3 regions of the Streptomyces sp. JLBT605 genome follow, and region 2 is predicted to be linked to each of the others. Evidence: riboswitches for the same ligand, from Rfam matches in the RefSeq annotation. Region 2 holds a riboswitch; each other region holds the start of a gene.

Region 1 (2,258 bases), 1.7 Mb from region 2:
GACCGGCCGGGGGAGGAGGTCGAGCGGCTGCTGGAGAACGCGTTCGCGCACGACATCGCGCTCGCCCCCAAGCCGCGCCGCCGCACCGCCGGCCCGGACGCGACCTGGTGCCGCTTCTACGAGCACGCCTTCCTGCTCGCGGGTGGGGACGAGATCAGCCTCTGGGAGCTGGAGCACAACCTCACCAGTGACGGGCGGCTGGTGTGCGAGGTCTACCTCGACGAGGCCGCCGCCGAGCTGGCGGCGGACCGCCGGGCGCGCGCCCTCGGCGTCGAGCTCTGAGCCGTGACGCGCTGACGCCCGCCGTCACCTGCTGATGGCACTGTCTGCTGACGCCCGCCGTCACCTGCTGGCGCCCGCCGTCTGCTGATACCCGTCACTCCGCTGATGCCCGCTGTCTGCTGATGCCCGCCGTCGCGTCGCGGGCTCGGGCCCCGGCCGGATCGTCCGCCGGGGCCCGCCTTTCTGGGGCCGTCTTCCCGGGGCCGTCTTCCCGGCGAAGGCCGTCACCGTGCGTGTCCGGCCGCCACCCTCCGCATAACGATTGACGCACGATCAGCTCCTGGCCGTTTCAGCCGCGTATCTCTCATGGCGTCAATTCGCCCCGGGCTGCCCGAGAACATCCCGATAGGTGAGCGTCAAAGCTCCGTGGATTCCGGAGAACAGCTTGGAATAGCGTCGCGCCGTCTATTAACGTTCGATAACGCAGCGCGGTCGTCACAGCCGTCGCAGAGGCGGCACCGTGCGCCGTCGCCGAATCCCGCACGCACACTGCACCACCAGCAGCACCAAGGGAACCGGGGAACCACCAACCTTGGGGTGAATCGGGCCGAACCTGGCCCGTAGGAGACCTTCCTGCTCCGAACCCGTCAGCTAACCCGGTAGGCGAGAAGGAAGGAAAGGAGTACGCCCCCGTGGCGTCCAACAGGTCTGCCCTCGACGAGGCACCGCACGGCCCCGCCGGCTTCCCGCTCGGCCACGACTCCGGCCCCGACGCCACCGGAACCGACGCCTCCGCCGCGCCGGCCGCCACGGCCACCACCGCCACTGCCACGCTGCCGGCCATCGGCCCCGGTCCCGGGGCAGCGCCGTACGACGACGAGCCGTACGAGGAGTGGAACCCGACCGCCGAGTCCATCGCCCCCGTCCGCGGCCGGCACCGGGTCGTCAAGCAGCGCGGCGGCAGCATGGCGCGCAGCGGCGCGGTGCTCGGTGTCGGTGTCATCGCGGCGGTCGGCGCGGGTGGCATGGCGACCGCCAAGGACCGGCCCCAGGCTCCGATATCCATGCCGGATGTCGCGCACCTGATGGACGAGGCGCAGGACGCCCTGCCCGACGCCGAGGACCTGCCCGGCATCGGCCCGCTGATATCCGACGACTCATCCGGCTCCACCGCAAGCTCCCAGGGCTCCGCCCACCCCATCTCCCAGGCCGGGCTCACCGCCCAGGACAGGGCGCAGGGCTTCACCGACCCGGCCGAGGCACTGCGCGCCCGCATCATGCGGCAGGCCGAGCAGCAGCAGATCGGCGCTGACGCGGCCGAGCGGGAGGCGGCGGAGACGGCCGCGGCCGAGGCCGCCGTCAAGCAGGCCGCGGCGAAGAAGGCCGCGGAGGTCAAGAAGCAGGCCGCGGAGGCCGAGGCCAAGCGGGAGGCCGCGGCGGAGGCCAAGCGGAAGGCGGCGGAGGAGGCCCGGCGGAAGGCCGAGGCCGAGCGCCTCGCCAAGCTGGCCGCGTCCTACACCCTCCCGCTCGCCTCCTACACCCTCACCTCGTCCTTCGGTGAGGCCGGCGACATGTGGTCCGCCGACCACACCGGCCAGGACTTCGCCGCCCCGACCGGTACGCCGGTCAAGGCGGTGCACGGCGGCACGATCACCGAAGCCGGCTGGGCCGGTTCCTACGGCTACCGCATCGTGCTCACGCTCGAGGACGGCACCGAGATCTGGTACTGCCACCTGTCGTCGATGGTCCAGACGTCCGGCTCGGTGACCACCGGCGAGGTCATCGGCCGCGTCGGCGCCACCGGCAACGTCACCGGCCCGCACCTCCACTTGGAGGTCCGTCCGGGCGGCGGGGCCCCCATCGACCCGATGGGCTGGCTGCGCGAGCACGGCCAGAACCCCTGAGCCGCCCGAACCCCTGATCCGCCACCCCCCACCCCCACTCCCACCCCCCACACCCCCCCCACGCTTCCCCGATACGCCGACGGCCCTGGTGCTCTCTCCCCCCCCCTTGACACCAGGGCCGTCGGTTTCTGC
Region 2 (2,258 bases):
ATCGCGGGGTCTTTGCGTATGTGCGCGGCGAGCCGGTGCGCCGAGGAGCCTTCCATCCCTTCCGGCCGGCTGTCGTTCGATGGCTGTCACACTCCGCCGCCGCGATACGTCATGGCGGTGAGGAGGGCATGACCCCTTGGTGTCGGGCCGGGGGTCGGCGGACGCTGGTCGGCGTCGTCGTCGCATGCGCGGGTCCGGATCCCCCGACCGGTTTCGCGGTCACATGGGTCGACGCCGACCAGTTTGTCCCGGTTCAAGGGGAACAGACGGGCCGTCAGGTGGCGGCCCACTCATCGAAGGGCCGAGGGCTTTGGGGTGGGTATGCGGGAGTTTGTCCGGGGCTCGATCACCCGGCACTCTCCAACTCATTGCCCAAATCGGACTTTTGGCACCTCATGCGCTTATGGCGGGCGCTGGTGACCGAGGTCACGGAATACCGAGTAAACCTGTGGCGGGTCGTGGCACCCCGGACACATTCCGTCAGTTTCGTCACGGGGCGCTTTTCCCTGGCGGCGGTCTGCAAGATCTCCATTTCGTTGCGGAAGAGATCCGGAGCGCAGCGTGACATAAAGCAGCGGTAATTTCCGGAATTGATCTGCGATGGATCTTCTGCCCATGTCACGCAGCTTGTGGCGGGGAAATTCTTCTGATTACGGTGGCGCCCGCTCCCACAGCAATCACTGCTCAGGGGCCCGAAGCCGGAGCGCCTAATCCTGCCGCCGGCGGAGGAGTAACCACGACGCATCACGGCGGGAGCGGGGGAACCAGGTAAGTGCCGAACCGCGCTTCAGTGCGGCCGGCTTGGGGTGAAGACGCGTTTGCGGCGTGCAGGTTGCCGCTCGTCACGCGGCCGGGCAACTCCAGCCCGAACCCGACAGCTCACCTCGCAGGCGTAGGAGAGGAAAACCCCTATGTCTGCACGCGGACGCCATCGTCGCTATAACCCGGGCCGAATTGCCAAGGTTTCCCTCGCACTTGCCGCGGGTGGCGCCGGTGTGGCCCTTCCGTTCGTCGGTGCCACCTCGGCGAACGCCGCCTCCGTCGACACCTGGGACAAGGTCGCGGAGTGCGAGAGCACCAACAACTGGAGCATCAACACCGGCAACGGTTTCTACGGTGGCCTGCAGTTCACGCAGTCCACCTGGGAGGCCTTCGGCGGCCTGGACTACGCGCCGCGCGCCGACCTGGCCACCAAGGACCAGCAGATCGCGATCGCCGAGAAGGTTCTCGCCGAGCAGGGCCCGGGTGCCTGGCCGGTGTGCTCGGTGAAGGCCGGTCTCGCCCAGGGCGGCCCCGCCCCCCTCATCGCCCCGGACGGCGCGAAGCAGGAGGCGGCCCCCGCCCCGGCGAAGCCCGCCGCCCCGGCCCCGGTGGCCGCGCCCAAGGCCGGTCCGAAGCACGCGAAGCCCGCCGCGCCGGCGCAGGAGAGCGCGTACACCGTGGTCAGCGGTGACAGCCTCTCCAAGATCGCCACCGCCCACGACGTGGACGGCGGCTGGGAGGCCGTGTACGAGGCCAACCGCGAGGTCGTCGGGGACGACCCGAACCTGATCTTCCCGGGCCAGCGGCTGTCGCTGAACGGCCAGGGTCCCAAGCACGCGGCTCCCAAGCACGCCGCGCCGCGGCACGCGGCCCCCAAGCAGGAGGCCCCGAAGCCCGCCGCGCCGGCGCAGACCGCGACCCCCTCCACCTCCGGCTTCACCGCCCCGGTGAACGCGCCCATGGGCACCCCGTACCACCAGGCCGGTAGCGCCTGGTCCAGCGGCTACCACACCGGCGTCGACTTCCCGGTCCCGACCGGCACCAGCATCAAGGCCATCGGTGCGGGCGAGGTCGTCTCCGCCGGCTGGGGAGGCGCCTACGGCAACCAGGTCGTCATCCGGCACGCCGACGGCAAGTACAGCCAGTACGCGCACCTGTCCTCGCTGACCGTCTCGGCCGGCCAGACCGTGACCGGCGGCCAGCAGATCGGCCTCTCCGGCACCACCGGAAACAGCAGCGGCCCGCACCTGCACTTCGAGGTCCGCACCAGCCCGGACTACGGCTCGGACATCGACCCGCTGGCGTACCTGCGCGCCCACGGCGTCAGCATCTGAGCACCGGCACGCGTCACGGCGCGGCTCGACCCTGAGCGTCGCTTCGTCGAGCCTGAGCGTCGCCTAGCAGCCGAGGTTTCCTCGTCGCCAGGGGTTCCTCATGGCCGAGGGCTCCTCATGGGCGAGGGTTCCTCATAGCCGAGAAGGTGCCCGGCTTCCCGC
Region 3 (2,258 bases), 490 kb from region 2:
GGCCCGGCGCGGTGCAGACCCAGCTGCTCATCGGCCGGATCGGTGCCGACCGGCACGACCGGGTCTGGCCCGCCCAGGTGCTCGGCACCTACTGCCTCGGCGGCACCCTCACCTCCCGGCTCGACCGGGTGCTGCGCGAGGAGAAGGGCTACACCTACGGGGTGCGCGCCTTCGGGCAGGTGCTGATGTCGGTGCCGGACGGCGCCCCCGGCCCCGGCGGCTCCGGCTCCGCGCCCACCGGTGTCGCGATGCTCGCCATCAGCGGCTCGGTGGCCACCGAGGTGACCGGGCCCGCGCTGGAGGACACCTGGAAGGTGCTGCGCACCCTCGCGGAGGAGGGGCTGACCGACGACGAGCGTGATGTCGCGGTGCAGAACCTGGTCGGCGTCGCCCCGCTCCGCTACGAGACCGCGGCGGCCGTCGCGGGCACTCTGGCGGACCAGGTCGAGCAGCACCTGCCGGACGACTTCCAGGCCCATCTGTACGCCCGGCTCGCCGAGACCGGGACGGTCGAGGCGACGGCCGCCGCGGTGAACGCCTTCCCCGTCGACCGGCTCGTCACCGTGCTCGTCGGTGACGCCTCGGTCATCGAGGAGCCGGTCCGCGCCCTGGGCATCGGCGAGGTGAAGGTGGTCACCGGCTGACCCACGGCCACCGGCTGAGAGGCCGTCAGCGGCCGGGCGGAGACGCTCACCGGCTGACGACGGCTCAGCGGAGCGAGGACACACAGGACTCCGGCGTCGCACGAGACGCCGGAGTCCTGCGTTATCCGCCTGCGGTGTCCGGTTTGTCGTGGAGGCGGTATGTCTGCCCTGTGGCGAGGGCAACAAAATGCCGGATCTGTTTGGCGATCAAAAGATCAGCCGTCTAGCGTCGGGTCGGCTGTTCGTCGGATTGCGTCGCACCCGCGGCCCGGGCAGCCATCGCCGAGTCCCGCAAGGGAGCCGGGGACCCGCCCTCTTCGGAGGGACTTCCCCTGGGGTGAATCGGGCGCCTCCGCGAGGAGGGGTCCGTAGGAGACCTTCCTGCTCCGAACCCGTCAGCTAACCCGGTAGGCGAGAAGGAAGGAAAGGAGTACGCCACCCCATGGCGTTCACCCGTCCCACCGGGAAGCACCGCCGCCCCCGGCGCTCCGCCATGCGCACCGGCACGAACATCGCCGGCATGGCCACCCTGGCCGCCTCCGGCGTCGTCGCCAGTCTCGCCTCCCCGGCGCTCGCCGCCGGCGGCGACTCCCCGAGCTTCGAGGACACCGGTCTGAACCAGGCGATCGTCGTCGGCGACGACCTCGCCCAGGAGATCGGCGCCCAGGCGCACAGCCAGGAGCGCGCAGCCGAGGAGGACGCGGCCAAGGCGGAGGCCGAGGACACGGCGCGCCGGGAGGCCGTCCGCCAGGCCGCCGAGACCAAGCGCAAGGCCGAGGCCGCTGAGAAGAAGGCCAAGGCGGAGCGGGCGGCCAAGGAGCGGGCCGCGCGGGAGGCCGAGCGCAAGCGGCTGAACACCTTCGTGGCGCCCATAACCGGCTCCTACGTCTCCACCCAGTACCACGCCTCCAGCGGGCTGTGGAGCTCCGGCAGCCACACCGGTGTCGACTTCCACGCCGCGTCCGGCACCACGGTGCACGCGGTGGGCTCCGGGACCGTAGTCGAAGCAGGCTGGGGCGGCGCGTACGGCAACAACATCGTGATCAAGATGAATGACGGCACGTACACCCAGTACGGCCACCTGTCGTCGCTCAATGTCTCGGTCGGCCAGACGGTGACCCCGGGCCAGCAGATCGGCCTGTCGGGCAACACCGGCAACACCACCGGCCCGCACCTGCACTTCGAAGCGCGGACCAGCCCGGAGTACGGCTCGGACATCGACCCGGTCGCCTACCTCCGCTCGCACGGGGTCAACATCTGACGCCCCCGGACCATCGCGCACAGGCCCCGGCCACTCGGCCGGGGCCTGTCGTATGTCCCGCCGGGCCTGCCGCAAGGTGGCGCCGGGGCGGCCGCGTGTGCCGCCGGGACGGCCGGAGGGCGCCGCGACTGCCGCGCAATCCCGCTTGGCCAAAAATTATCCATGAAATCCCGCCGCTCGTCGGAAATTCGAGCTCTGTGGAATAGAGTTCGGTGAACGCGCGTCGATCGACTGCGTTTCGCAGAGATTAAGGCGGAGGTTCACACCATGCGGGACCGGAAGTGAGCGGCGATACGACAGCGGTCCAGGGCGGTCGCCGGATTTCCGCGCACGCCGTATGCACCGCGATTCGG

What was found. Region 2 has a riboswitch for cyclic di-AMP ahead of AC4BDD_RS08625 (transglycosylase family protein). Riboswitches for the same ligand answer to the same signal wherever they lie in the genome.
Region 1: it holds a riboswitch for cyclic di-AMP, as region 2 does, so the genes downstream of both, AC4BDD_RS15755 (M23 family metallopeptidase) here and AC4BDD_RS08625 (transglycosylase family protein) in region 2, are expected to answer to the same signal.
Region 3: it holds a riboswitch for cyclic di-AMP, as region 2 does, so the genes downstream of both, AC4BDD_RS06580 (M23 family metallopeptidase) here and AC4BDD_RS08625 (transglycosylase family protein) in region 2, are expected to answer to the same signal.

The regions. Positions count from the first base shown of each region.
Region 1 covers NZ_CM177087.1:3,629,405-3,631,662, forward strand. The annotation lists gene AC4BDD_RS15750 (DUF6227 family protein) at 1-282, shown strand, start outside; cyclic di-AMP (ydaO/yuaA leader) riboswitch at 742-903, shown strand; gene AC4BDD_RS15755 (M23 family metallopeptidase) at 915-2,126, shown strand.
Region 2 covers NZ_CM177087.1:1,925,877-1,928,134, forward strand. The annotation lists cyclic di-AMP (ydaO/yuaA leader) riboswitch at 728-908, shown strand; gene AC4BDD_RS08625 (transglycosylase family protein) at 912-2,096, shown strand.
Region 3 covers NZ_CM177087.1:1,433,921-1,436,178, reverse strand. The annotation lists gene AC4BDD_RS06585 (M16 family metallopeptidase) at 1-644, shown strand, start outside; cyclic di-AMP (ydaO/yuaA leader) riboswitch at 915-1,072, shown strand; gene AC4BDD_RS06580 (M23 family metallopeptidase) at 1,087-1,905, shown strand; gene AC4BDD_RS06575 (GntR family transcriptional regulator) at 2,187-2,258, shown strand, end outside.